2 regions of the Oribacterium sp. HCP28S3_H8 genome follow, and region 1 is predicted to be linked to the other one. Evidence: predicted binding sites of a transcription regulator. Region 1 holds the regulator's gene; the other holds the start of a gene.
What was found. The regulator Rex, encoded in region 1, represses fermentation and respiration genes when NADH is low (regulators of the CRP and FNR family bind a similar motif). The targets are predictions, from matches to a motif close to ATTGTTAANTANTTAACAAT.
Positions count from the first base shown of each region.

Region 1 (15,226 bases):
ATGTCATTATAGATTTCTCGGTCGCAAAAGCCGCAGATCAGCTGTTGGATTTTGTATCAAAAGTTAAAAAGCCATTGGTGTTTTGCACTACAGGATTGTCGGAAGCGCAGCTTCGTAAGACAGAAGAAGTTTCGGCATCGGTTGCCATACTACGCAGTGCCAATATGAGTCTTGGAGTCAATCTCCTTCTGGATCTCGTGGCAGAAGCTGCCAGGAAGCTGTATAGCAAGGGCTTTGATATTGAAATTGTCGAGCAGCACCACCACAGAAAAAAAGACGCACCATCCGGAACCGCTCTGGCGCTTGCGGATGCTGTGAATGAAGCTCTGGATCATCAGCTCACATATGTCTATGATCGTTCGACGAGAGATGAAGCCAGACCGCATGATGAAATCGGAATCAGTTCTGTGCGCGGCGGCTCCCTACCGGGAGTTCATGATGTGATCTTTGCCGGAGAGGACGAGGTGATCACATTCAATCATACCGCATACTCCAGATCTATTTTCGCTAACGGAGCTCTCAATGCAGCCAAATTTTTAAAGGACAAGGGTCCCGGAATGTATTCCATGAAGGATGTAATTGCCTGAAAAGAAAGGAGACTATATGGCAGACCAGCACAATCGTTACACAAGCCCTCTGACCGGACGTTATGCATCAGATGAAATGCAGTATATCTTTTCACCGGATAATAAATTCAAAACCTGGAGAAAGCTCTGGATCGCGCTTGCAGAGACAGAGCATGAGCTTGGACTTAACATTACCGAGGAACAGATCGAGGAACTGAAACAGCATCAGGACGATATCAATTACGAGGTTGCCGAGGCAAGGGAGAAAGAAGTCCGGCATGATGTTATGAGCCATGTCTATGCATATGGCGTAGAGTGTCCTAAGGCAAAGGGAATTATCCATCTTGGCGCGACATCCTGCTATGTAGGAGATAACACAGATATCATTATTATGCGGGAAGGACTCAGACTGGTCCGTAAAAAACTGATTAATGTTATCAATGAGCTTTCCAAGTTTGCTGTAGAATACAAGGATCTGCCGACGCTCGCATTTACGCATTTTCAGCCGGCACAGCCGACGACCGTGGGTAAGAGAGCAACGCTTTGGCTCAATGATCTTGTGATGGATCTTGAGGATCTCGAGTACGTACTTCATTCGCTTAAGCTCCTTGGGTCAAAGGGAACCACAGGTACTCAGGCAAGCTTCCTGGAGCTTTTTGACGGAGATCATGAAAAGTGCCGGAAGCTAGATCAGATGATTGCGGAAAAGATGGGCTTTGATGCATGCTATCCGGTTTCCGGGCAGACCTACTCCAGAAAGGTGGATTTCCGTGTACTGTCAGTGCTTGCCGGGATTGCGCAGTCTGCACATAAATTCACCAATGATATCCGTATGCTGCAGCATATGAAGGAGGTGGAGGAGCCGTTTGAGAAGCATCAGATCGGTTCCAGCGCGATGGCATATAAGCGGAATCCGATGCGCTCCGAGCGTATCGCGTCCCTGTCGGATTATGTTATGTCAGATCTCATGAATCCGATGCTGGTTGCATCTACGCAGTGGTTTGAGCGTACACTGGATGATTCTGCTAATAAGAGACTATCCGTACCGGAAGGATTTCTTGCTATTGATGGTATCCTGGATCTGTACCTTAACGTGGTAGATGGACTTGTAGTATATCCTAAAGTAATACATAAGCATCTTATGGCGGAGCTTCCGTTTATGGCAACGGAAAACATCATGATGGATGCGGTAAAAGCCGGCGGTGACAGACAGGAACTGCATGAGAGAATCCGTGAGCTCAGTATGCAGGCAGGCAGGACAGTGAAGGAAGAGGGTAAAGATAATAATCTGCTGGAGCTTATTGCAGCTGACCCGAGCTTCCATCTTTCACTGGAGGATCTGAAGGCATCCATGAAACCGGAACGTTATGTTGGACGGGCACCGGAGCAGGTAACAGAATTTGTAGATGAGGTTGTGAAACCGATTCTTGATAGGAACAGGGAGCTTCTGGGACTTACCGCAGAGATCAAGGTCTGATCTCAGAAGTTGTGATGTACTTTTTTACAATTCTTTGGAATCGTAAATTTATGTTTAAAGCCGCAGGTAATTCCTGCGGTTTTTTGTAATGGTTTTTCTAATGTCTCTTGAAAAACCGAGGGCATTCCTTTATACTTTAAATGCTTGCGGAGATGGAGGAACAGCATGAATTTAAAACGACTACTTGCGAGGATTGCGCTTGCATTCATTTTAGTACTTCTTGTACTGCTTCTTTACTCTGCATTTACCGGCAGGACGCAAATGCTTCTTGCGCTTCTTTTTTGTCTGATTGTTGTTCCGGTACTGATTTATGTTTTTATCTGGTTCACCGATCTGATGAGAAGAAAATAATATTTTCAGGTTTTCAAACCACGAATCCGGCGCCGTCCGTGAGCTGAAAAGGTGGGGAGAAATCGACAGTCTTGAGGCTGTATTTTAGGAGGATTTCAATGGTTCGTGCAATTGTAGGAGCTAACTGGGGCGATGAAGGTAAAGGCAAGATCACTGATATGCTTGCAGAGCAGTCAGATATCATCGTGAGATTTCAGGGTGGTGCCAATGCCGGTCATACGATCATTAATGATTATGGCCGCTTTTCTCTGCACCTTCTGCCTAGTGGAGTATTTTATCAGCATACTACTTCTGTCCTTGGCAATGGCGTTGCACTCGATATAGAAAAATTCATCAAGGAGCTGAAATCTCTTGTGGATGCCGGCGTGCCGACTCCAAAGATCCTGGTTTCCAATCGCGCGCAGGTTATGATGCCCTATCACGTATTGTTTGATTCTCTTGAGGAAGCGAGACTTGCCGGAAAATCCTATGGTTCCACCAAATCGGGTATCGCTCCGTTTTTCTCGGATAAGTTTGCAAAGATCGGACTCCAGGTCAATGAGCTTTTTGATGAAGATGTCCTCACGGATCGTTTACATAAGGTTGTTGAAATTAAAAATGCAATCTTAAGAGAGCTGTATCACCAGCCAGAGCTTAAGTATGAGGATCTGCTTGAGGAAATGCACCGCCAGAGAGATCTTATCGCGCCTTATCTTGCAGATACATCTAAGTTTTTGAGAGAGGCACTTAAAGAGGGTAAAACGGTTTTACTTGAGGGCCAGCTTGGTACGATGAAGGATCCGGATCATGGTATTTATCCGATGGTTACTTCATCCTCTACTTTGGCAGCCTATGGCGCAGTTGGAGCAGGTATCCCGCCATATGAAATCAAGGATATCATTGCCGTAACAAAGGCATATTCCTCCGCAGTCGGGGCTGGTGATTTTGTTTCGGAGCTTTTTGGCGAGGAAGCGGAGGAGCTTAGGAAAAGAGGCGGTGACAAGGGCGAGTATGGCGCAACTACCGGACGCCCAAGAAGAGTTGGCTGGTATGATGCTGTAGCATCGAGATACGGATGTCAGATGCAAGGGGCAACGGAAGCAGCACTTACCGTACTGGATACGCTCGGATATCTTAAGGAGCTCAAAATCTGCACAGGGTATGAGATTGATGGCAAGGTTACAAAGGATTTCCCTGTAACTCCGTTGCTTAATAAGGCAAAGCCTGTATATGAAACTTTACCGGGATGGAATTGTGATATCCGTGGCATTGCAGAGTATGATAAACTCCCGGTGGAATGCAGAAATTATATTGATTTCATAGAACGAGAGATTGAAACTCCGATTACTATGGTTTCCAATGGACCTGAGAGACATGCAATTCTCAGAAGAACTCCGAAGATCTAAGCTACTTTCCATATCATGCAATATTGGTATGTATAAGAAGTCAACAAATAATATAAAAAACAGCAGGGCCGGCGATGGTTCTGCTGTTTTCTTTTGACATTGAAATAACAAACTTGTATAATATTTAACAAGAGCAGATGATTTAAGAGGTGCAAAACGATGGCTAAAAAAGAAATTTCACAGGGTGTTATTTTACGACTTCCAAGATATTACAGATATCTTGAGGATCTTATGGATCAGGGCGTGGAGAGGATTTCATCCAATGAACTTAGCAAGCGGATGAAGCTCACCGCATCTCAGATCCGGCAGGATCTTAATAACTTTGGCGGCTTTGGACAGCAGGGATACGGATACAATATTAAAAATCTGCATGATGAGATTGCCAAGATTCTTAATATTGACAAAGATCATAATATGATCATTATCGGTGCAGGACATTTGGGACAGGCACTTGCCAATTATACCAATTTCCGTAAAAGAGGCTTTTTGATTAGGGCAATCTTTGACAAAGATCCAACGTTGATCGGAAAAAAGGTCGGGGATGTAGAAATTCATCCTATGGAGGATATCGATTCCTTTGTAAAAGATAACGCGATCAAAATGGCTGCCGTTTGCATCCCAAAGGAACCGGCGGTAAAGGTGGTAGAGCAGTTAATTGCAGACGGTGTTGTCGGTATTTGGAATTTTGCACATGTGGATCTTGAGGTTCCGGAAGGTGTTGTGATTGAAAATGTGCATCTCTCCGAATCACTTATGAGATTGTCCTATCGAGTTGGAGAGAAATACAGGGAGAGAACAGAAAAATGATTTCCGGAACCGGCTGTGATTTACTGGAAATTGCACGCATCAAGGCTCTGATGGAAAAAAGCTACAGCAATAAAATCTTCACAGATCAGGAGCGCCGGCAGGCAAATGGAAAGATCTCCATGCTTGCCGGCGATTTCAGCGTAAAGGAGGCAGTCGCCAAGGCGCTGGGGACAGGATTCCGGGGCTTCCGACCCATCGATATCGAGGTACTTAGGGATGAATTGGGGAAGCCCTATGTCGTATTGTCTGATAATGCTAAAAAAAGATTGCAGGAGATCGGGGGTAAAAGCATACATGTTTCTATTTCCGACACCAGGGAGCTTGTGATGGCATTTGCCGTAATAGAGGGTGATGAGATTTAATTTATGAAATTGCTTACAAACATAGAAAAGTCGGAGCTGATCCGGGCAATACCAAAGCGGATCGAGACAGCAAACAAAGGGACCTATGGTAAAACACTGATCATTGCCGGATCGGAGGGCATGTGCGGCGCCGCGTTTTTATCAGGACTTGCTGCATATCGTTCCGGCGCAGGGCTTGTCAAGCTACTGACGGTCGACTCTAACCGAAGCATTTTACAGTCCTTATTACCAGAGGCGATTATTGAAACCTATGCAGAAGGCATGGACCTCAATGAACTGATTTCCCGAAACCTGTTCTGGGCGGATTTTATTGTAATGGGTCCTGGGATGGGCACCACAGAGCTTTCCATACGAGTGGTAAAATATGTGCTCGGCAAGCTATCGCTGATTTCAGGACAGGCGCTAAAACTCCGTCCAAGAGGCCTCAGACTCTTGGTTGATGCAGATGGGTTAAATATTCTATCTATGGATCCGGAGGCGATGAGGGTATTTGATGTGACTGCAGATAAAATTCCTGTCATAATTACGCCGCACCCAATGGAAATGTCACGGCTTTCCGGACGGGAACCGGCAGAAATTATTGAACATGCAGAGGCCTATGCTTTGGAATTTTCTGAAGCGCATCATGTCATTGTACTTCTTAAAGGAGCCCATACGGTTATTACGGATGCAGCATTGTCTTTAAAATTTATAAATCACCAGGCAAGTCCGGCACTGTCCAAGGGCGGATCTGGCGATGTACTATCCGGCTGTATCGCGGGTATCGCGGAAATTCTTCATTCGCCAGAACATCCCGGAGCAGCAGGAGCTGCATCTCCGGAAAATAGGGGCGCGGCAGATTTTGCCCGGAGAAAGGAACTGCTATTTGCAGGATCCATTGGTTCACTGGTTCTCAGCGCGGCTGGTGAAAAGGCATCGCTCAGATATGGTGAGCACGGTGTGCTTGCGAGAAATACTGCCGATGAGCTTGGTAAAATGCTGGATGAATTACGGCTCAGTATAGAAAATACTTGATTCCGATTGTTTTTTCGTTTATATTATTACAGTTTGAACTATATTACTTTATGGATAGATGATTTGAGGAGATAAATATGTCAGGACATTCTAAGTTTTCTAACATCCGTGCAAAAAAGGAAAAGAACGATGCCGCAAAGGGTAAGATCTTTACTCTGATCGGTCACGAAATTGCATTAGCTGTAAGAGAAGGCGGACCTGACCCTAGCAATAACTCCAAACTTGCTGCAGTTGTTGCCAAGGCCAAGGCCAACAATATGCCAAACGATACCATCAATAACGGTATTAAAAAGGCAGCAGGTTCGATGGATGCAGATAATTTTGAGGAGCTGCAGTATGAGGGATATGGTCCTAATGGTGTAGCCATGATTGTCAAGGTACTTACAGATAATAAAAACCGTGCTGCAGCTGATGTGCGTTCTGCCTTTACCAAGGGTAAGGGATCCCTTGCAACACAGGGTGCGGTTTCCTTTATGTTTGATGAAAAGGGGCAGATCATCCTGGATAAAGAAGCAATGGATGATATGGGTAAAGACTTTGATACACTCATGGATCTTGCAATTGAGGCAGGCGCCGAGGACATCAAGGATGAGGAAGATTCCTATGAGATCATTACGGATCCCAACGATTTTGCTGATGTTCGGGAGAATCTCGAGAAACAGGGAATCCCGATGGCAGAGGCGGATATTGTCATGATTCCGCAGAACTATGTTTCTGTTACGGATGAGGAAGCAGTCAAGGGACTCCGCAGAACGCTTGATCTGCTGGATGAATCTCAGGATGTTCAGAGCGTTTATACAAACTGGGCTGAAGAAAATGATGAGGATGTCCAGTAATCATAGGAGTAAAGCGCATATACATCGTATTTATATTTGATTTATGTAAAAGATCAGCCGTCGCGTTAATGTCTTCTAAGACATTAACGAAACGGCTGATTTTTTCATATCATTTTGCTTCCTTGACTAAAATGGCAGGTTTTACCGTAACGGAATAATTGGTATGATAGATCACAAATCCCGGCGCGGCATTTGGAACCTTTTTAAGGTTTTTACGTATTGTATAGTCTACATCCACCTTGGCGTCAGCTCGATGCGATGAAAAGTAGGCTGCCAGCGCGGCTGCTTCCAGAAACATACGATCCGGGAGGGACTCCATCGGAGCACCTCCGGTTTTAACAATAACATGTGAACCTGGTACATTTTTTGCATGCAGCCAGAGATCTCCGCCATCGGCAATTTTAAAAGTTACTTCTTCATTCTGATAGTTGTTTTTACCGACAAAGATATCATATCCATCGCTGGAAATATAATGATATGGATGCGATTTCCGTTGGCTTTTGACCTTATCCTTGCCGCTTACCTTATGCAGAAAACCAAAGTCAGCCATTTCACGCCTGATTTCTCGGAGATCCTCCTCACCGTCTGCAATATCTAGCGATGTCTGAATAGATGCAAGATGCTGAAGCTCGCGCCTGGTGTCGGTAAGCTGTACCGTTACGTTTTCTTTGGTGCGTTTTAGTTTGTCATATTTCTCCAGGAATCTGGCAGCATTTTCTGATGCAGTGCTGTCGGCTTTTAAAGGAATCGTGATTTCCTTTCCAGTATAAAAATTCTCACATGTAAGACTCCGTTCTCCGCCCTTCAGCGAATATCCATAGGTGTGGAGAAGCTCACCATAGACGCGATACTTATCCATATCCTCTGTGTTTTTTAGCTGGGCCTCCTGAATCGCCAGCTTTTTAGCAGTTCGCTCCATCAAGGTATTTACTACCTTGCGAAGATCCGTGGATTTCTGCCGTATCCTCGAGGTCTGATCCTTCTCAGCATAGAAGGTCCGGATCACTTCTGACATGGATGTAAATTTCTTTTCTGTGAATGCAGGATTTCCTTCATATGCTACAAGATGAATGGCGGAGAACTCCTGCGGAATATCTTCCTTATATAAAATGTTAGGCTGCGGAGCTTTTTCCAGTACTGCATGTCCTATGATACTTATAAAGCTTTGATACAGACGAGAAAGCGCCTCGCTTGTCTGACAGTTTGAGGACAGGTCCGGGTCAATACCGGCACGAATACACATTTCCGAAGCAGTTAACGGACTCAAGCCTGTGATCGAATGAAACAATGCTTTGAATGTCGGCTCCGGTTTTGTATTCATAAGATGGATAAAGGAATCCGAAGTAAGCTCAAGAGGATTTTTCTTTCCGTTGGAGTCAGGAATAAAGTAAGGACGGTTTGGTAAGACCTCACGTACCGAGGACTGAGATGCAGAAATCCTCTTGATGGAGTCAATAATCGTGAAATCCTCTCTGATCAGGATAATATTGGAATATTTTCCCATCAGCTCCACAGATAAAATACGTCTGCCAAGATCCCCCATCTCATCCAGATGCTCAATCTCAAACAAAATGACTCTTTCCAGTCCGTCCTTCTTGAGATCCTGATCCGGCTGTCGGATGGAAATAATAGTTCCATTACCAATATGCTTTCGGAGTGCCATACAGAAGGAAGGCGCGGTAATCGGAGAGGGCTTGTTATCCATGGTAAAGCAGCAGAGCGGCAGAGATGGATTGACGGAAATCTGTAAGCGGTAATTATCCTTCTGGTTCCGGATCAAAAGCTGGATTTCATCTCTCTCCGGCTGTGATATTTTAGCGATTTTACCACCAATAAGATGATCATTAAATTCTTTAACAGTCGCTGATACGACCAGTCCATCGTATGCCATAAAAACCAGACGTTCCTTTCTTTACTTATGTTTGCAGGTGACGTATAATTTTATTACGATTGTCTGGAAAAATCAAGCGAGGGAGACCTGCCTATCTTTTCCGAAATCTAATTCTACGATTATATCATGGAGGATCGATTCTTTTATGGATCTTAAAAGCATGACCGGGTTTGGCAGATCAGAAATCTCCACTGCGGACTACCGCATTTCAGTAGAGCTTAAATCTGTAAACTCCCGGTTCCTGGATTTGAATATCAAAATGCCCAAGAAATTCAATGCGTTGGAAGCCAATATCCGGAATACATTAAAGCAGTTCATCGCAAGAGGAAAGGTAGATCTCTATATCACATATGAATTATACAGTGAGGGAGATCGTTCCTTACGTCTGAATCTTGAGCTTGCACGCGAGTACCTTGATTCTGTCAATAAAATTTCCGACGTACTTAAGATTAATAATTCAGTTAATGCTGAAAAACTTGCGGAGATGCCTGAAGTACTCGTGCTCTCGGAGGATTCTGAGGATGATGATGAGCTTTGGAACCGTCTTAAGCCGGCATTGGAAGGCGCTCTCAAAAACTTTGTAGCTACACGTATCCTCGAAGGAGAAAATCTCCGAAAGGATCTCATCATCAAGCTGGAGGAGATGGAGGCTATTGTTAACCGCATTGATGCAAGATCTCCGGAAATTGTCAGCGCATACGAAAAAAAATTAAGAGAAAAAATTGCAGAGCTTCTTGGAAGTGCGGGGGTAGACGAGTCCAGACTGGTTCAGGAAGTGACAATCTATGCAGATAAAATCTGCACAGATGAGGAACGGGTTCGTCTTCATAGCCACATTTCTAATATGAAGAAAAAGCTCATGGATGGCGGTCCTGTCGGCAGAGAGCTTGACTTCCTGGCACAGGAGATGAATCGGGAAGCAAATACAACGCTGTCTAAAGCCAACGATCTGATTGTATCAGAGGATGCCATCGGTCTTAAAACAATTATTGAAAAAATACGTGAGCAGATTCAGAATCTTGAATAAACTATAGTAAAATAAGATACAATTTTACTAGAAAGGAGCAGTCATGGAACAAGGACAACTGGTAGTGGTTTCTGGCTTTTCCGGCGCCGGAAAAGGTACTATCATGAAAAACCTGATATCAAAATATCCTAATTATGCCTTATCTGTTTCAGCGACAACAAGGAAACCACGTGAGGGTGAAGTGGACGGCGTTGCCTATCATTTTATGAGTAACGATCAGTTTGAGGAGATGATTGCACACGGCGAGCTGATTGAATACGCCAAATATGTTAACCACTATTACGGAACACCCAGAAAATTTGTAGAGGAAAAAATTCGCCAGGGCAAGGATGTGATTCTTGAAATTGAAATACAGGGCGCGATGAAGATCCGTGCACAGTATCCGGATGCGTTGCTTGTTTTTATTACTCCACCTTCTGCGGAGGAGTTGAGAAATAGACTGATCCATAGGGGGACGGAGAGCCTTGATGTGATCAATCAGAGGCTGAAAAGAGCCATCGAGGAATCAGAGGGCGTCGAGGCCTACGATTACATTCTTATAAATGACGATATTGACACCTGCACCGAAAAACTGCATAATCTTATACGTGCTGCCCATCAGAGGACAGCCATGCATATGGATATTATAGAAAGCATCAGAGAAGATCTCAGGAGGATTTAAAATGTTACACCCATCATATAATGATTTAATCAAGTCACTCAGTAATAATGATGACGGATCCAAGGAAGTGGAGTCCAGATATTCTGTAGTTATTGCTGCCGCAAAGCGTGCCCGTCAGCTTATTGATGGAGAGGAGCCTCTGCTTCCAAATGAATATGGCAAGAAGCCTCTTTCTGTTGCCATTGACGAGATTTCTCAGAATGTTGTAACCATCGAAAGAGGCTCCGAGGTGGATGACGATCCGATTGCACTCCCGGATGACAGTGAAACGGATTTCTCTGCATATGAGGACGACGAAGATGAGAGTGCTGCAGAGGAAGCCGAGAAGGAAGAAGAGGAAGAAGCAGAATCTTCAGGCGAAGACAATTATGAGTCGGACAGCGAAGCATAAGTTATGAAAATATATATGATTTCGCTTGGATGCGATAAAAACCGTGTAGATTCCGAAAAAATGCTGAGTAATCTGCTTAATAAATATCCCGGATCAGAAATTACCGAGGATCCGGAGGAAGCAGATATTGCGGTGATTAACACCTGTTCCTTTATCGGACCAGCTAAAGAAGAAAGCATCAATACCATCCTTGAAATGGGAGAGTACAAGAAAACCGGCAGACTACAGAAGCTGATCGTTGCCGGCTGCCTCGTAGAGCGATATAAGGATGAAATCCGTAAGGAAATGCCGGAGGTTGATGAGGTCACCAGTGTCAGTGATTATGTGGATCGTCTGGATGCACAGATGGCAAGAGTAGAAAGCGGCGAGAACTATACGCAGTATCTCAAAATTGCAGAGGGGTGTGACAAATACTGCACCTACTGTATTATTCCAAAGCTGAGAGGTCATTATCGCTCGATCCCGATGGAGCATCTGTTAGCGGAAGCCAGAGACCTTGCGGAAGCAGGAACAAAGGAGCTGATTCTGGTTGCGCAGGAAACCACACTCTACGGAACAGATCTTTACGGCAGGAAGGCTCTGCCTGAGCTTCTTTCCAGACTTGCGGAAATTCCGGGCATTGCCTGGATTCGTATCCTTTACTGCTATCCGGAGGAAATTGATGATGCGCTGATTGCAGAAATCAGAGATAATAAAAAAGTATGTCATTATCTGGATATTCCTATCCAGCATGCATCCGATAAGATCCTTAAAAATATGCATCGCAGGACCCGGGAAGCGGAGCTGAGAACTCAGATTCAGAAGCTTCGTTCAGCAATTCCGGATATTGTACTGCGTACAACACTCATTACCGGATTTCCGGGAGAAACGGATGAGGATTTTGAAATTCTGAAAACATTTGTTTCCGAGGAAGGATTTGAGAGACTCGGTGTATTTCCTTATTCACGGGAGGAGGGAACTCTTGCCGCGGAGATGAAGCCTCAGGTTCCGGAGAAAATCAAACATCAGAGACAGGATGAACTTATGCGTCTGCAACAGCCCATTGCGTTTCGTAAGGCGAAAGAGCAGGTTGGCAGAGATCTTACGGTACTGATTACAGGTTTTCAGCCGGAATCCAATCAATATATTGCGCGTTCTTATATGGACGCACCGGATATTGACAGCTATGTTTATGTAAATGCAGGTTCTAATCATAATCTTATCAGTGGAGATATGGTAGAGTGCCATATTACCGACGCTGATGGGTATGATCTCATAGGAGAATTAAAATGAATTTACCTAACAAGCTTACAATGCTGAGAGTTTTGCTGGTTCCGGTTTTTGTGGTCCTCTTATTATACAGAGATGGAACTGAGCAAAGCTTCAGAATCGCTGCATTGATTATTTTCTGCATAGCATCTTTTACAGATTTTCTGGATGGTCAGATTGCAAGACGGAACCATCTTGTTACAAATTTTGGAAAATTCATGGATCCACTTGCCGATAAGCTCCTGGTCTGCTCCGCGCTAATCTGCATGATCGAGCTTGGACAGCTGCCTGCATGGTACGTTATTATCATTATCGCAAGAGAATTTATTATTTCAGGCTTCCGGCTTGTTGCAAGCGATAATGGCATTGTCATTGCGGCATCCTGGTGGGGAAAATCCAAAACAGTTTCACAGATGCTTGCAATTATTCTGCTGATACTAAATGTTCCTGTGCTTAAAACCTTCACGATGCTTGTAACGATACTTGCATTGATCCTTACCGTGGTTTCCCTTATTGATTATATTGCAAAAAACAGTAAGGTACTGACGGAGGGAGGCATGTAACAGGAGCAGCAGGATGATATTGGCTGATAATCTGTACTGGGGTAAGCATGCCAGTGAGCACAAGGCATATATCCTTAAAAATCTGAAAAACCGCACGCTGGAGCCTGCCACTTATGTAATTACGGAAGCCCAAGCGCCAAATCTTTATGAAATCTATAATTCCACGATGCTTCTGAATCCTTATCAGGATACATCTACGATGCGAGTCCTTGGCATCGGATATGGATATAAAGATACCCTGGAGTGCCTTAAGCTTATGATCCTGGATGGGATACGGAGAGAAAGCATATGATTATTACCATTTTAAAAATCATTGGTCTTGTGCTTCTTGTTTTACTGCTTTTACTCATTCTGCTCCTGCTCCTTGTTCTGCTGCTTCCGATCCGGTATAAGCTGGATGGCGATTTCCCTGCAAAGAAAACGGGCAGGCAGCCTTATGCAGAGTTTCATGCAGGTTGGCTTTGCAGCCTGCTTCAAGTCAACGGGAGACTTGATCACCGGGGATTAAGCTATAAAGTAATGGCTGCATGGAAAACCATTACTGAGGTTTTGCCGGAGGAAGATCCGCTATGACAGGACAGCAGCTTAAAGAGTTTGCTGCCTGGCTTAAGGATGAGGACAACCGTGAAGCAGTACGACTGATCATAACGGAACTTAAATATTTTCTAAAGCATGCACGTTTCCGCAAAATATCGGGTCATGTGAGATTTGGAATAGAGGATCCGTATACTATGGGCAGAGTGCTGAGTCTGATCAGTATATTTTATCCGGTATATGCAAGAGATCTTACCGTTGTGCCCCAATTTGATGAAACCTATATAGAAGGCGAGATTCACATCCGGGGGCACATTCGCCTGATCCATCTTGCACTGATTATATTTCGCATACTGAAGAACAAGCAGCTTCGTGCGTTGATTTTTGATGGAGGTACTGATGGCAGCAGAAAAAAATAATGTAAAAGAACTGATGGAGACACTGTTTCATGGTATGGACGGATTTGTCACCAGTAAAACCGTCGTCGGAGAGCCGGTAAAGCTGAATGATGCTACCTTGATCCCTTTGATGGAAGTGACGGTTGGCATGGGAGCCGGTGGTTTTGCACAGGATAAGGACAAAAAAGACGGTAATGGCGGAGCAGGCGCCATGAGCTCAAAAATTACGCCGACAGCGGTTCTGGTGCTTCAGCATGGCAATATCAAACTGGTTAACATAAAAAATCAGGATGCCGTAACAAAGCTCCTGGATCTGATCCCGGATGCTCTGGACAGAATCACCGGAGGAAACCGGATTTCTGCGGACGCAGAGGCAAAAGCCGAGAAAATGCTTGATCAAAATCCGGAAACGCAGGAATCTTAATTGTCATTATAAAAAAATACTTGCATTTCATTATATTATTTGCTATTCTATTTAAGTCGCTTATTTGGTATGTGACAATTACTGCAAGAGGGAGGTGCAACCATGGCAAAATGCGCAATTTGTGAGAAGGCAGTTCATTTCGGAAATAAAGTAAGTCATTCACATAGAAGATCCAACAAGATCTGGAAGGCTAACGTTAAGTCTGTCAGAGTAAAGGTTAATGGCGGTACAAAGAAGATGTATGTATGTACTTCCTGCTTAAGATCCGGAAAAGTTGAGCGTGCTATTGCAGGTAATGCTTAATTTATCTGTATCATGAGATGAATGTATTCAACGGGGGCACTGCGATATGAAAAATATCGTGGTGCCCTCTTTTGGTGAAAGAATATGCTTCCTTTGTCTCATATGAAAAAATGCACACAAGGGTCGCCTTATGATATAATCTACATGCAATATGAATGTCCATCGATACTATGAATCTTATGGAGGTAATATATGAAGGGAACGATTGCATCTAAAATGGGTGAAATCACGATCAACCCCGATGTCATTGCAACGTATGCAGGAACAACTGCTGTTGAGTGCTTTGGCATTGTCGGCATGGCCAAAATGTCCGTAAAAGACGGAGGCTTTGCAAGATTACTTAAGAGAGAAAGTCTTACCAAAGGTATCTCCGTGGAGATTGAGGACAATGCAATCAACCTTGATTTTCATGTAATCGTTGCATATGGCGTCAGCATTCAGGCAGTAGCTGACAATCTGATTGAAAACGTCAGATACAAGGTGGAAGAGTTTACCGGCATTGAGGTAAGAAATGTCAACATCTATGTAGAGGGCGTCAGAGTTATCGATTAACAAGGAGGATTTTACCTGTGGGTAAACAGATAAACGCAAACCAGCTCCATGATGCATTTCTCGCTGCAGCCAACAACCTGAATGCAAATAAAGAGTTCATCAATGAACTGAACGTATTTCCGGTTCCGGATGGAGATACGGGTACAAACATGACAATGACAATCATGTCTGCGGCAAAGGAAGTCGCTGCTATTACAGAGCCTACAATAGAAAATGTCGCAAAGGCAATGGCTTCCGGCTCTCTCCGGGGCGCAAGAGGTAATTCCGGTGTTATCCTTTCACAGCTGATCCGTGGCTTTACAAAGGAAATCCGCGAGAACCAGGATATAGATAATCTTGTCCTTGCCAGAGCGTTTTCCCGAGCTGTGGAGACTGCTTATAAAGCAGTTATGAAGCCGAAGGAAGGTACAATCCTCACTGTGGCAAAGGGAATGTC
Region 1 covers NZ_JBQHUZ010000001.1:124,852-140,077, forward strand. The annotation lists gene dapB (4-hydroxy-tetrahydrodipicolinate reductase) at 1-587, shown strand, start outside; gene purB (adenylosuccinate lyase) at 604-2,043, shown strand; gene ACTNEN_RS00590 (phosphate ABC transporter substrate-binding protein) at 2,209-2,394, shown strand; gene ACTNEN_RS00595 (adenylosuccinate synthase) at 2,493-3,779, shown strand; gene ACTNEN_RS00600 (redox-sensing transcriptional repressor Rex) at 3,939-4,586, shown strand; gene acpS (holo-ACP synthase) at 4,583-4,948, shown strand; gene ACTNEN_RS00610 (NAD(P)H-hydrate dehydratase) at 4,952-5,962, shown strand; gene ACTNEN_RS00615 (YebC/PmpR family DNA-binding transcriptional regulator) at 6,040-6,798, shown strand; gene ACTNEN_RS00620 (Rqc2 family fibronectin-binding protein) at 6,908-8,689, opposite strand; gene ACTNEN_RS00625 (YicC/YloC family endoribonuclease) at 8,835-9,716, shown strand; gene gmk (guanylate kinase) at 9,760-10,377, shown strand; gene rpoZ (DNA-directed RNA polymerase subunit omega) at 10,379-10,768, shown strand; gene rimO (30S ribosomal protein S12 methylthiotransferase RimO) at 10,772-12,040, shown strand; gene pgsA (CDP-diacylglycerol--glycerol-3-phosphate 3-phosphatidyltransferase) at 12,037-12,579, shown strand; gene ACTNEN_RS00650 (hypothetical protein) at 12,593-12,871, shown strand; gene ACTNEN_RS00655 (hypothetical protein) at 12,868-13,152, shown strand; gene ACTNEN_RS00660 (hypothetical protein) at 13,149-13,532, shown strand; gene ACTNEN_RS00665 (GerW family sporulation protein) at 13,513-13,935, shown strand; gene rpmB (50S ribosomal protein L28) at 14,038-14,238, shown strand; gene ACTNEN_RS00675 (Asp23/Gls24 family envelope stress response protein) at 14,431-14,790, shown strand; gene ACTNEN_RS00680 (DAK2 domain-containing protein) at 14,808-15,226, shown strand, end outside.

Region 2 (15,226 bases), on a different contig from region 1:
TTCAGTCGGATCCTGATGATTTTTTCGGCGATTCTGCTGATTTTTATGGTGGCTGCGATTATGATGGCAAGACTGCTTTATGATAACACCAAGGCGTCCCGGGAAATCAATTATCTTAAAAATCTTAACGAGACACTGGAGGAGGTGCACAAATCCGAGGAGACCATCGCGCATCAGCAGAGACTGCAGATTATGGGAACGGTTGCCGGAGGTATTGCCCATGAATTTAATAATTTCCTTACACCGATCATGGGCCACGCAGAGCTTCTTATGATGACGCTGCCGGAGGACTCAGAGGAGTATGACAGTGCGAGAGAAATCCTGGATGCGTCTGAAAAAGCGAGAGATGTGGTGAAGCAGATGTCGGGACTCAGCCGGAAAAATGTGGAGACGGTATATCAGAATCTGGATGCGGCAAAGCTTGTCAACCGGAATATCCGGATGATCCGCTCAATCTGCCCGGAACGGATCGCACTTAAGACAGAGAACTGTCTTAAGGATGAGCATGTGCTTGGCAACTCTACACAGATCAATCAGGTACTGCTTAATATTACGGTGAATGCGATACAGGCAATCGGTATGCAGGAGGGACACATATCCATACGGGCAGAAGCTTCTGAAGTAAGCAAGCTCGGATATCCGGAGATTCCGGAGGATGCTTCCTGGAAAAAATATATTCTGATATCCATCCGGGATGATGGTCCGGGTATGTCTCAGGATACCATACGGCATATTTTTGATCCGTTCTTTACCACAAAACCGCAGGGAGAGGGTACAGGTCTTGGCCTTGCGCTTGCGCAGCAGATTATCGGCGCACACAGAGGTTTTATACATGTTGACAGCAAGCTGACAGAGGGCAGCTGCTTTATCGTAGGGCTTCCTGTGGTGGATGCAGAGGAGACTTCCGGGATCCCGGATCTGGAACGTGACAGTCTGCTGATTGTGGATGATAATCACAAGATCCTGAATCTCCTCGAGCAGGGACTTAAGCCTTATTCTAATCTCAGGGTAAGGACAGCAGACAGCAGAGAAGCATGTGAGAGCTTGCTTTTGGGAGAGCGGCCTTCTGCAGTTGTAGCGGATCAGAGAGTAGGTAATGCAGACGGAGTGGAGCTTATGATGTCGTTATTATCCCGTTATCCCGAGGTGATCCGCATTATCATGACGGATACCATTGACCGGGAGCTGATGGAGGCAAAGCAGCGCGGTATCATTCAGGGGATCCTGCAAAAACCGGTTTCCGGGGCACAGATTCTTGAGTTGATAGAAGAAATCCGTACAGAAGAAGCTTAACAAATTGTAAGATACAGCTTAAAGAAAATTCACAATGTTTCAAGTCCCCTGTAAGGTTGGATTGCTATAGTTTTTAAGCATTAACAAGGTCTTTTTAAAGACTTGGTGATTTTCCATAGGGGGAGAAAACATGAGTACAACTGTTGTTGGAATTCTTGGCTTCCTTACGATTGTGGCGATTGTCGTCACACTCTTTAAGAGCAAGACACTTCCAAGTATTGCGTTCATTGTATGGCCGATGATTCTTGCCTGTATCCTTGTAATTGGAGGATACTATACGATCGGAGATATCGGCAAGCTGATTAAGGGCGGATTTGGCAGCACCGGACCGACTGCCGCACTGTTTGTGTTCTCCGTGCTGTATTTCGGTATCATGACGGATGCAGGTATGTTTGATGTTATCATTGATAAGCTGATGAAGCTTGTAAAGGATAATGTCATCGGTGTAACCGTGATGACTGCAATCATTGCGTTGATCGGACATCTGGACGGCGGTGGAGCATCCACCTTCTGTATCGTTGTTCCATCCATGCTTCCGGTATATAAAAAGATGCATATGAGACCGACAACACTGCTTCGTGTTTCGGTACTTGCCATGGGTGTCCTCAACCTGATGCCGTGGGCAGGTCCAACGATGAGAGCGGCATCGGTACTTGGCATGGAGGCAGGAAAGCTCTGGAGAACCATCATTCCGATCCAGGTTTTCGGTATTGCACTTTGTCTTGCACATGCGGTTCTTGCCGGTGTACAGGAGAAGGCAAGAGGTGCCGGACTGCATGGCAAGCTCGCACAGGAAGAGGGCGAGATTCATGTAGATACAAAAGAGGCGGATGCACAGAAAAACGAGCTTGCAAGACCGAAGCTTTTTGTATTTAATATCCTGCTTACGATTGCTGTTATTGCGCTTCTGATCTGGGATCAGTTCCCAAGCTATGTTCCGTTTATGATTGGCGTAGGTGTTTCCATCCTGGTAAACTATACACCGATCAAGCTGCAGAAAAAGGTAATTAACCTGCATGCCGGTCCTGCACTTATGATGTGCTCTACACTGATGGGTGCCGCTGTACTTATGGGTATCCTGGTTTACGGATTTAATGCCGATGGCGCTGCAGCAATTGCAAAGCCTGGTGTAGAGATGGCAAAAACTTCTGTCGTTACCAACATGGCACAGATTATTACACTGATCCTGCCAGCATCTCTTGGTATGCATCTGCCAATCGTAATCGGTATTCTTTCCGTACCGCTTGCACTTGCATTTGATACAGACTCCTACTTCTATGGCATGCTCCCGATCATGATTGCGATTGGCGCAAGCTTTGGTGTAGAAGCACTTCCGATTGCGATTGCCATGGTTGTATGTCGTAACTGTGCGACCTTCATCAGCCCGATGGTTCCGGCAACGCTGCTCGGTATCGGTCTTGCGGATGTAGATATCAAGGATCATATCAAGGCAAGCTTTGGCTATGTCTGGGCGTTCTCTATCATCTGCATGCTTTTTGCAGTAATTATAGGTATCATGCCATTATAAATACATACGGGTCTGTAAGATCGTATAATATTGAGCGGTTTCCTGGTGTCAGGAAACCGCTTTTTCTGTTACAATAGAGCTGGAAAAAAGCGGAGGTAAAGGATGAACTACGCAGAAATTAAAGAACATGATATTGCCAATGGTCCTGGCGTACGCGTCAGCCTGTTTGTATCCGGCTGTACGCATAAATGTCCGGGCTGTTTTAACGAGATTGCCTGGGATTTTAACTATGGTAAGGAGTTTACCAAGGAGACAGAGGACAGGATCCTTGATGCGCTGGCAGATCCCTGCTATCAGGGGCTTACGCTGCTGGGAGGAGAGCCGATGGATCCTAGAAACCAGCCGGGGCTTCTGTCGCTGGTAAGACGCTTTAAGGAACGGTATCCCGAGAAGGACCTCTGGTGCTTTACCGGATATCTGTATGACAGGGACGTCCTTGGATGGATGTGGGAGCAGGTGCCCGAGACAAGGAAAATTCTGAATTATATAGATGTACTGGTGGATGGACCATTTATAATGAAGGAAAAGGATGTGACACTTCTTTTTAAAGGCTCCCGCAATCAGAGAACGATAGATATCCCGAAGTCGCTGCGGGAGGGGAAAATTATCACATGGGATCCGGGAGATACTTCTATGTCTCCCAATGCCAAAATCTGAGAGGAGGTTTTCTATGAGAGAGCGGTTACGGATTCTGACGGTACTTCTGCTGAGTGCGGCAGTGCTTAGCTCTTGCGGAGGGAAAAAGCCGACGGCAACAGAGGCGGTAACGGAAACGGCGATAGAGACAGAAGCTTCAGAAGCTGTGACAGAGACGGAAACGCCTGCAGCATCTGCCGGAGCCGAGATGGCAGATGCCAGGGAAATTACCGGTGAAATCGTGGATGCCGCAATGCACAGTCTTGTACTTAAGGATGCCGAAGGAACGCAGTATGAGCTTAGTGAGGTAGATGATGTGGACACCTCCGGACTTTCCGGATCCATCCTTGTTGGAGCTAAAGTCACGGTAACACTCGACTCGTCCGGTATGGTGACAGCGATCCGGGATCCGGAAAAGTCTTAAGCGTCGGGAAATCCCGGATGTTCAGGCGTAAATGAGCTTGCACGGTATTTTTGCGGGAATTTACAGGGTAGCTTAAGGATGCTTTAAAAGCATGGCAAGGCATGGTTTCAGGCATGGTTTCAAAGGCATGTACTGGAAAAAATCATTCATTTCTTTATGAACCATGATATAATGTTAACAAAGTTTGTCCTTTCATAGATGTAGACTCCTCTCGCTGTGGAGGTCAGGAGCCACAGTGGGAGTTTGTCTCTGAGAAAGGACACTTATTAAAAGAGGGAGATCATTATGGTTACTAACGACAAGGGTGCGATTGAGCTTAAGCATTCGGTAATTGAGAAGCTTGCAAGACTCCAGTGGGCAGATAATCTCAATGAGGAAACGATGAAAAATATCTGCTATGAGATTTCTCCGGGACCTCATGCAACATGGAGATGCTGTGTTTATAAAGAGAGAGAAATCCTGAAATGGAGGATCCATCTGTCCATGGGACTGGATGCCAATCCAAGAAAGCCGCATAAAAATGTAATCCAGGTGATTGAGCCGGCATGCGAGGAATGTCCGCTCTCGACCTATACGGTAACAGATAACTGCCGTCTCTGCCTTGGCAAGGCATGCCAGAACAGCTGCCGTTTCGGTGCGATCAGCATGACCGAAACCAGAGCACACATTGATCCCAACAAGTGCAAGGAGTGTGGCATGTGCGCCAGTGCCTGTCCGTACGGAGCCATTGCACATCTTGTTCGTCCGTGTCGTAAGCCATGTCCGGTCAATGCCATCAATTATGATGAAAACGGCATCTGCCAGATCGATGAGGAGAAGTGCATACGCTGCGGTCAGTGCATTCACAGCTGCCCGTTTGGTGCGATCGCTTCCAAGGTTTATGTGATTGATGTGATCAAGGCGATCCAGGAGGGTAAGGAGGTTATCGCGATGTGCGCTCCTGCCATCGAGGGTCAGTTTGGTAAGGATATTACCATGGCTTCTGTTAAAGTTGCTTTAAAGAAGCTTGGATTTGCCGATATGGTCGAGGTTGGTCTCGGCGGAGATATGACTGCCGCATGGGAGTCTGCAGAGTGGTCGGAGGCAAGGAAGGAAGGTAAGAAGGTTACCACCTCCTGCTGTCCTGCATTTATCAATATGATGATGCGTCATTTCCCGGATCAGTTCCATAATAATATGTCCGAGACTGTGTCTCCGATGTGCGCGGTTTCCAGATATCTTAAGGCGACGCACCCTGGCTGCGTAACGGTATTTATCGGACCGTGCATGGCCAAAAAGTCCGAGTCCAAGGAGATGAACATCGAGGGCAATGCGGATTATGTATTAAGCTTCGGTGAGATGCAGGCAATGCTTCGTTCCAAGGATGTGGAGCTGGAGCCGGTACTGGATGAGTATCAGGAGGCTTCCATCTGGGGCAAGAGCTTCGCGTCTTCCGGCGGCGTTGCCAATGCTGTTATGGAGTGTATGAGAGAACGTGGTGAGGATACCACCGGTATCAAGCTGAGAAAGTGCTCCGGCGGTAAGGAATGCTTCACGGCGTTAACGCTGCTCAAGATGGGTAAGCTTCCGGAGGAGTTTGTCGAGGGCATGGTCTGCGATGGCGGCTGTGTCGGCGGACCGTCCAAGCATAAGACGGAGATGGAGATCCGTAAGGCTCGTCAGGAGCTGCTGGATCAGGCAGACGACCGTAAGGTACTTCAGAATTTAAAGAAGTATCCGATGGACAAGTTCTCCATGCACCGGGATGGAAGCATGAGCATGGTGGATCTTGGACCGGATCAGTAAATAAATCATAAAATTTTTTGAGTCCGTAACTTAGGTTACGGACTTTTTTTCTGCGTTTCTGTATGATAGGCACTGTCCATCAGATAAGGATGAACTTCCGATGGCGTAAGCTTGAGAGATCAAATGGATCATCGTCAGGAGGCTGTGGTAGAGAGACATCAGGAAAGGCGATGATCAAACAGACATTCATACAGAAATAAAAGCAGGAGGGATGCAATGAGCGCAGTACTTGGACCAATTCATCACTGGATGTACCGTAAGATCCAGCTTCAGGAGGAGCTTATACGGGATATCCTTCATACAACCCGGGAGTCGAATTGGGGAAGCGAGGTGGATGGAGCGGAGCTTACATCCTATGCTTCCAGTGAGACTCGTCCGCTGGAGGAGATCATCGACTTAAGCAATATCCACGGCTGGCTTTCCAGTCAGATCGATGCTCCGGAGCGCCGTTATGCGCATCTTGTAACCGGACTCCTTAAGGAGGATCCGACACGTCTGGAAGTGCTTGCGGGTACAGCATATCAGTTTGGCAGGAAGCATCCGGTGAATGCCGGCGGTACCGCACAGGACGCATTCCGTGCAATTAATGACCTGCTGCTGGATGGTATGCCATGTGACCGTGCGGTACAGGTCACAGACAACGCGGAGGATCATGTCACATTTCTGCAGACAGAAGATCTGCACAGTCCGTACTGGAAGGAGTATGGCGGAGATGGAGACAATTATTACTATTTAAGAAGCCGGGTGATTGACGGCATGCTGGAGCATTCCGGTTATGCATTAAAGAAGCTTGGCGACGGAGAATTTGAGATTGCAAAGGCCTGAAAGAGGCAGAAGGAGGATATTTCTATGGAAAAGATTACAAAGGATATGATTATGGGTGATATTGTGAGAAACTATGCAGGAGCATCCATGGCACTGATGAATGTTGGTATGGGCTGTGTTAGCTGTCCTGCAGCACTTTCCGAGTCTCTGGAAAATGCAAGTATGGTACATGGACTGGACGGACAGGAAGTGGCAAATTATCTTAACGAGCAGCTGAACCTTGCATAAGTTTAGGTTTCATCAGTTTAGATTTTGGAGGGCGTTATGTACTGTACAGAGGTTATGCAGTCGGAGCACGACAATATCCTTTCGTTTCTTGATGTGGTAAGAGCTATGTGCTGCCATGTCCTTGAAACAAAGGAGGTAGATGCGGGAGATTTCCGCAAGGTGATTGACTTTGCGCGGAATTATTCTGATCATCAGCATCACGGCAAGGAGGAGAAGTTTCTGTTTAATGAGATGGAAGCCCGGCTTGGCGCCATGGGTCAGAATCTGATCCGGCATGGTATGCTTGTGGAGCATGATCTCTGCCGGGGACATATCCTGGATCTTGAGGCAGCGCTCGATCTTTATGATGCGCATCCGGACAAAACAGTGTATGTCCTGGACATTCTGGAAGCGGCGGAAGGCTATGCCACACTCCTGACAAGACACATCAAAAAGGAAAATACGGTGGTTTATCCCTTTGCGGAGAGAAGTCTGCCTGCAGAGGTTGTATCGGAAATCAATCGTAAGGTTGAGGATTTTGAAAAAGAGACCGAAAAGCAGGGGATACAGCAGCATTACCTTGCATTGAGAGATGAGCTTAAAGCAAAATACGGCACAGTAGAGGATCAGCATGATCTTGCGGCTGCAGCGCCGCTTCCTGCCGGATTACATAAAAAAGCGTGAGGATTTCCTCACGCTTTTTTTGCGATTATTTTTTGTGTTGGTATGTCCGGCGGCACCAGATGATTCAGATTCACGCTTTGGTAGATCTCCGATATCTGTGTCATGCCTTGTTAAGAGCATAATACCATTTGCCGATGGCGGTGCCGATGATAATGATATACCCTATGATGCTGTAGATATCCGGAATCTCATGGAAAAAAACAAATCCCAGCATGGAAGCAAAGAGCACCTGGGTATAGTCAAATACGGAAATATCCTTGGCGGGTGCATAGGTGTAGGCTGCAGTTACTGCGATCTGTGCTAAGGCTGCGGCACATCCGGCGGCAATGAGGCATAAGAGCTGACCGATGGAGATCGGTACAAAGCTTAAGATTGTGAACGGCAGGCAGACCAGGGTGGAAAACACCGAGAAGCACAGTACGATCACAGGACCTTGTACGCCATGCGTGCCGAGCTTCCGCACAAAGGTGTAGGCACTGCCGGCGCATAGACCGCCAAACAACGCGACCAGCGCGGGTGCAGAGGCGACACCGGATCCGGGCTTTACTACAAAGGCGGCGCCGATCAGTGCGAGGAACACACTCAGGAGTTCAATACCATTCGGTTTCTCTCCCAGAACCATGATGGACATCACGATGGAAAAAAACGGGGCCATCTTGCTGAGGATATTGGCGTCTCCGATTTTTAAATGGGAGATTGCCCAGAAATTGGCAATCAGTCCGGCAGTTCCGAAGCTGCAGCGGAGCAGCATGGTGAGATAATTCCCCTTTCCGATGCGGAAGGGATGCCCGGAACGCTTCAGGAGGAGGAAGGCGGCAAAGGAAGCCACGAGGTTACGAAACACCGCTTTTTCCATAACCGGGATATCTCCGGATGCCTTGACAAAAAAAGACATCAGGGCAAAGCCGAGCGCGGAAATCACGATGTAAAGGATCCCCTTCTGCCTGGCTTCCGTAAGACGCTGTGCGGAATCAGAAGCGACCAAAGCTTTTTTCCTCCTCCCCTATGATGTCGATCGTTTTGGTAATGCTGAGATGTCCATCCTTTAGAGACAGTACCACCGCTCCGCAGTTCGGAATAATCGGACTTGTCCAGAATTCTGCCTTGGGGAGACCCAGAACGACACTTTCCATACCGCGAATGATTCCGCCGTGTGCAACCGCAAGGACCCGCTTGCATGTAGGCTCGTCAGGGATCAGATAGTTATCAATAAAAGCCTTGCAGCGGGCGGTGACTTCCTCAACGGACTCGCCGCCCTTGGGCGGCTGATATTTCTCGGGAGCACTGAAAAAGTCCTTAAGATTGCGGAGCTCCGGACTGATCGGATCGCCCGACAGATTCATGCCCTCACCGACACCAAAGGACATTTCCCGAAGCTCGGATACTTCCACAGGCTTTGGTTCCCGGTCCTTCATGATAATCTCTGCGGTTTTGCGAGCGCGCGCAAGCGGACTGGTATAGACCTTGTCAAATTCTGTATCCCGGAAATACCTGGCAAGCTTTCTCGCCTCTGCCAGACCTGTATCATTAAGAGGGATATCAGATCTTCCCTGAAGCTGATGCTTCCGGTTCCACTCGGTTTCACCATGTCGTATAAAATAAATTTCCATTTCGTTTGTTCCTCTGATCGTTTTTCTGTGAGTCATCATTTTCTGCTTCTTCGTATGAAGTGCAAGCTGTAACAGCTTGACCTGCGCACGCTTTTCTGACCGGATTTCGGATCTCACGCAGGGCAAATGCCCGGGGATCCGCTTTTCCGGAAAACAATGACATTACCCGCCGATAAATGGAAGAGCATTCAGAAGACCCGAGAGTGTCTCAATGGTCTCCTGGAGCTTGTCCAGTGTGCTTAGTGCATTGTTGATTTTATCCTCATTGGCAGCATAAAGTACCTTGAGGCTTTCTACCATGGCATCAATTTCCTTTATCGTGTCAAAGGCACTGTCGATGCGTGCGGTATATCCGTTAAGCACGTGCCGGATATACAGGAAGCCTCCGATCAGGAGCATCAGCAGGCAGACATTCAAAATAAGAAGAAGATCACTTTTTTGATGCAGTCTGCGTATTTCTTTCATTAAAATATGTGCATCCTCATTGGAAATGCTGGTATGCTCCCGGTTGGGATCGGGGCTGTTTTGATGATGCGTCATAAAAAACACCTCCGGTGCGTAAAATCAACAGGTTAAGTGCCATTATACCACAGCTCCCGGAGAGATGCATGAAACGTGCAAAATTTATCCCGGGATACCGCTGTAATCCGTCAGATTTTGCCTTGACAGGGTTTCAAATGCGTCTTATAGTTACCAGGTAATAATTAAGTAGTATGTAGAGGTAGCGGTGCAAATGAGTACCCCACGGAGCCGGCAGGCGATGAAGTGAGGGAAAGGTAATCACCGCCGAACGGAGCCGTCCGGCAGGGCAGCTTGACCGTGGGGATGCAGACAACATCTGTATCACTCCTTCACCCGTTGAAGTGGCGCTATTGCTTATGGGAGAGTTCAACCGTATGTGATAGCACATACGGTTTTTTTGTTTTGCAGGGTTCTCCAGGGATTCCTGCAGCTCTTACAGGAGGAAATAATTATGAAAAAGAATCTTATGATTTCTGCAGCTGTTGTATCCGCAGCAGCAATGCTTCTTGCAGCCTGCGGAGCAGGTTCATCCACACCAGACGCAGCGACACAGGCAGCGTCCAGCGCAGCAGCAAAAACAGAGACTTCAGCTGCAGGCAGTGAAGCGGCAAGCTCCGCAGCAGCCGGACAGGAAAGCGCTGCGTCAGAGGGTGGTGTGCTGAGAGTCGGCATGGAGTGTAACTATGCTCCGTTTAACTGGACCACAACAACGACCAATGAATTTACCAAGCCGATCACCGGTGTAGACTATGCAGATGGATACGACGTTGTTATGGCAACCAAGCTTGCCGATGCCATCGGTAAGGATGTGCAGATTGTAAAGCTTGACTGGGACAACCTGATTCTGTCTCTCCAGAACAACCAGATTGATGCAATCATTGCCGGTATGACAGATACTCCGGACCGTGAAAAAGAGGTTAACTTCACTTCTCCGTACTATGAGTCAGAGGAGGTCATGATTGTGAAGGCAGACGGCAAGTATGCCAATGCTTCCTCGATCCAGGATTTCTCAGGTGCAACTGTGCAGGGGCAGATGAATACCATCTATGATGAGGTTATCGATCAGATCAATGGAGTAAAGCATCAGCCGGCGGCAGAGACATTCCCGGCAGCGATCCAGGCACTGCAGGCAGGCGCGGTTGATGGCGTTGTTTCCGAGCTTCCGGTTGCCAAGGGCGTCGTTGCAGCCAACAGTGATCTTGCAATCGTACGTTTTGCTGAGGGCAAGGGCTTTGAGGCAGACACCACCGTTTCCATTGCTGTGAGAAAGGATGACAGCGAGCTTAAGTCCCAGCTGGAAAAGGCACTCGAAGGTATCTCCAAGGATGAGAGAGATGAGATAATGGAGGCAGCTGTCAATCGTCAGCCTGCAAATGAATAATGTTTATAAACAACTGTATTGATATCATTAATAAATATGGCTCCAGCCTGATGCTGGGTGTCAGAACCACACTGATTGTGGCATTGACCGGTACTGCATTTGGACTTGTACTCGGACTTCTGGTGGGTGGCTTCCGTGCTGTCCAGCTGGATTATACTGCGAGTCCTGCGGCTGTTTTTGTAAAGAAGCTCTTTAACCTGATCGCCAATATCTATATCACGATTTTCCGTGGAACCCCGATGATGGTGCAGGCGGTGTTTATCTATTATGCACTGCTCAATGTCATTCACTGGGATACGCTCACAGCGGCGATCGTAGTTATCAGTGTGAATACCGGCGCCTACATGGCGGAGATTATCCGTTCCGGTATCCAGGCAGTGGATCCCGGACAGACCGAGGCGGCACGTTCCCTCGGAATGTCCAATGCCCAGACGATGCTTGGTGTAGTGCTGCCGCAGGCGATTAAAAATGCTTTCCCAGCCATCGGTAACGAGCTGATTGTCAACATCAAGGACTCCTCGGTGCTGATGATTATCTCTATCACAGAGCTTATGTTCCAGGCCAAAAGTATCGCAGGCTCCACCTTCCATTTTACGGAGACCTATTTCCTGGAGGCTGTGATCTATCTGATTCTGACCTCGATCGCCAGCCTGATTCTGAATTCTATTGAAAAAAGGATGAATCAGTCCGAGAACCGGACCCTGAAGCTTCCGATGAGCGATACGGATCCCAAGAGCATCGGATACAGTAAAGTGGCAGAAAAGGAGTAAGCTATGGCAGAACCAGTTGTTGAAATCAAGGATATCCATAAAAGCTTCGGTGCGCTCGAGGTGCTGAAGGGCGTGGATTTCTCGGTAAATGAAGGAGAGGTTGTCTGTCTCATTGGTCGTTCCGGCTCCGGTAAGTCCACCCTGCTTCGCTGCATTAACCTCCTGGAAAAGCCGGATAAGGGTGTGATTACGGTTTTTGGTGAGGACATCCTCCATACCCGTAATGTGAATGCGTACCGCGCCAAGGTGGGCATGTGCTTCCAGCAGTTCAATCTCTTTAACAATATGAATGTGCTTGAGAACTGCGTGTATCCGCAGCGGAAGGTCCGGAAGCTCTCCAAGGAGGAAGCGGAGAAAAACGCACTGCATTACCTTGATAAGGTAGGCATGCGGCAATTTGCCGGTGCCAGTGTGCGGACGATTTCCGGCGGACAGAAACAGAGAGTCGCGATCGCAAGAGCACTCTGCATGCAGCCGAAGCTGATGCTTTTTGACGAGCCTACTTCCGCGTTGGATCCCGAGATGGTTGGAGAGGTTTTAAATGTTATGAAGGACCTTGCCAATGAAGGTCTCACCATGATCATTGTGACCCATGAGATGGGCTTTGCAAGAGAGGTTGCAGACCGGGTTGTCTTTATGGATCAGGGCCGGATTGAGGAGCAGGGAGCTCCGGAGGAGCTTTTTGAGCATCCAAAGAGCGAGCGGACCATCAGCTTTTTACGCGCATCCGTTAATAAATAAGAGACATTTTTAAGAGACATTTTTTTAAAGCTGTATTACGATAGTACCGGCGGCAGATTTATCTGCGCCGGTATTTTTGCGTATTTATGTGCTTTTACTCTTGCGGCTTTACAGGCTTTTGTTTTACGCAAGCTTATACTTTTATATATTTTTAAATCAGGAGGAGCAGCAGAGATGAAATTTCTGCATCTTGCGGACCTGCATTTAGGCAAGCGGGTGAATGAATTTTCCATGCTGGAGGATCAGAAGGAGATTCTCCGGCAGATTCTTAGCATTACGGATGAGGAGAAACCGGATGGGATGCTGATTGCGGGGGATATTTATGATAAGCCGGTTCCGCCACAGGAGGCGGTGCAGCTGTTTGATGAGTTTCTCTATCAGCTTTCCGAGCGCAAGCGTACAGGCGGTGGCGCACTTCAGGTCTTTATCATCAGCGGAAACCACGACTCTGCAGAGCGGATTGCATTTGGATCGAGGCTTATGGACCGGACCGGAATTCATCTGTCTCCGGTATATAACGGAACCGTGCAGCCTTTTTGCATGCAGGACAGATATGGTGATGTCCGGGTCTTTCTGCTGCCTTTCATCAAGCCCGGAAATGTCAGAGCAGCCTTTCCGGAGGAGGCGGAGGAGATTGTATCCTACACTGACGCTGTGCGTACAGCCGTCCGGCATATGGATGTGAATGCTTCTGACAGAAATGTGATCGTTACGCATCAGTTTGTCACAGGGGCGGTGCGCTCGGAGTCAGAGGAAATATCAGTAGGTGGGCTTGATAACGTGGATGCTTCTGTTTTCCAGGCTTTTGATTATGTGGCGCTCGGGCACATTCACGGACCACAGACGATCGGACGTGAGAGCGTGCGCTACTCGGGCACACCCCTGAAATATTCATTCTCCGAGGTAAAGCAGCAGAAGTCCGTCAGTATCGTGGAGCTTTTAGCCAAGGGTACGGTCAGGATACGGACGAGGGAGCTGGTGCCGGTGCATGAGATGCGGGAGATCCGCGGAAGCTATGCGGAGCTTACCGCCCGGCAGAATTATGCCGGTACTCAAGTTCAGGACTATCTGCATATCACGCTTACGGATGAGACGGACATACCGGATGCCATCGGGAAGCTAAGGACGATTTATCCTAATCTCATGAAGCTTGATTATGATAATCAGAGGACAAGGATGCATCAGAGCCTGGAGCTTAAGGATAAGACGGAGCATCGCTCACCGCTTGAGCTGTTTCGGGAATTTTATAAAAGGCAGAACAATCAGGAGATGTCGGAGGAGCAGAGGAATTTTATGAAGGAAATGATCGAGAGCATCTGGGAGAATGAGTCATGAGACCGGTAAAGCTTGTATTGTCTGCATTTGGACCGTATGCCGCAAGAACGGAGATCCCGATGGACGCGCTCGGAAGCAGAGGACTATATCTTATCACGGGCGATACCGGTGCCGGCAAGACGACAATTTTTGATGCGATTACATTTGCATTATTTGGTGAGCCGAGCGGTCAGAACCGGGAGGTATCTATGCTCCGGTCCAAATACGCGGAACCGGAGGTACCGACGGAGGTGACCCTGGACTTTATGTATAGTGGCAAGCTGTACCAGGTGCGGCGGAATCCTGAGTATGAAAGACCGGCGAAGCGCGGAAGCGGTATGACGAAGCAGAAGGCGGATGCCGAGCTGACACTGCCGGACGGCACGGTGATTACCCGACAGAAGGATGTGGATCGGAAAATCCGGGAGATTCTGGGTGTGGACCGGAATCAGTTCTCGCAGATTGCCATGATTGCGCAGGGGGATTTTTTAAGACTCCTGCTGGCGGATACCAGGGAGCGGTCGGAGATTTTCCGGAAGCTGTTCCGGACAGAAAACTACCAGATCCTCGCAGACCGGCTGAAACAGAAATCCGGGGCATTGCAGGATGCCTGCGAGCGTGCGGAGCAGAGCCTTCAGCAGTATATCTATGGTGCGGCGGCCGATCCGGAGAGCGCATGTTACGAGAAGCTTAAGCGGATCCAGGATGCACCGGAAGCGCCGGAGGCAGAAGCAGATATTGCAGAGCTTCTGACAGAGCTCCTCCGGGAGGACCAGGAGAGACAGGATGCGGTAGCAGGTGAGATCAGGACACTGGACGTAAAGCTTAAGGACAATGCCGCAAGACTCCAGCAGGCGGAGTTTTATCATAAGACACGAAGGATGCTGGAGGATACACTTGCAGCACTGACCAAGGCGTCTCCGGAGCTTGACAGGCGGAGACAGATCAAGGAGCAGGAGGACCAGCGGCAGCCGGAGCGGGAGGAAGTAAGCCGGGGCATTGCCCTGATTGAGCAGGAGCTTCCGGAGTATGACAACCTTGAGGATACACTTCGGGCGCAGAAGGAGCTGAAAGGAAAAGCGCAGACACTTGCCGGAGCACTTTTAAAGGATCAGGAGGAAAGTACAAGGGAACGGCAGCTGCTTCAGGATAAAAAAACAGAGCTTAGCGCGTTGGGAGATGCTGCGGCAGTTAAGGAGAGACTCACTGCAAAAAAGACGGAGCTTGACCGCCGGATGCAGGATTTAAGCGCACTCTGGAAGAAAATAAAGGCACATGAGGAGCGGAAAACGCAGCTGGAGGAAGTGAGGAAGCAGTATCTTAAAGCGGCAGGAGAGGCAGAAGAAGCGGCACAAACCTATGTAAGCTTAAACCGTGCATTTCTGGATGAGCAGGCAGGGATTCTGGCAGAGCAGCTGGAGGAGGGGCAGCCATGCCCCGTATGCGGATCATTGCATCATCCTGCTCCGGCAGGGAAATCCGCCAAGGCACCTACCGAAGCGTCGC
Region 2 covers NZ_JBQHUZ010000002.1:191,471-206,696, forward strand. The annotation lists gene ACTNEN_RS02985 (ATP-binding protein) at 1-1,293, shown strand, start outside; gene ACTNEN_RS02990 (CitMHS family transporter) at 1,424-2,821, shown strand; gene nrdG (anaerobic ribonucleoside-triphosphate reductase activating protein) at 2,924-3,478, shown strand; gene ACTNEN_RS03000 (hypothetical protein) at 3,492-3,881, shown strand; gene ACTNEN_RS03005 (4Fe-4S dicluster domain-containing protein) at 4,167-5,666, shown strand; gene ACTNEN_RS03010 (hypothetical protein) at 5,883-6,491, shown strand; gene ACTNEN_RS03015 (DUF1858 domain-containing protein) at 6,516-6,719, shown strand; gene ACTNEN_RS03020 (hemerythrin domain-containing protein) at 6,756-7,382, shown strand; gene ACTNEN_RS03025 (DMT family transporter) at 7,483-8,367, opposite strand; gene ACTNEN_RS03030 (histidine phosphatase family protein) at 8,354-8,992, opposite strand; gene ACTNEN_RS03035 (hypothetical protein) at 9,155-9,532, opposite strand; lysine riboswitch at 9,701-9,872, shown strand; gene ACTNEN_RS03040 (transporter substrate-binding domain-containing protein) at 9,966-10,895, shown strand; gene ACTNEN_RS03045 (amino acid ABC transporter permease) at 10,895-11,665, shown strand; gene ACTNEN_RS03050 (amino acid ABC transporter ATP-binding protein) at 11,669-12,406, shown strand; gene ACTNEN_RS03055 (exonuclease SbcCD subunit D) at 12,581-13,741, shown strand; gene ACTNEN_RS03060 (AAA family ATPase) at 13,738-15,226, shown strand, end outside.
Region 2: ACTNEN_RS03005 (4Fe-4S dicluster domain-containing protein) is a predicted target of Rex. The motif match lies at 4,044-4,063, and genes of this name have one in related genera.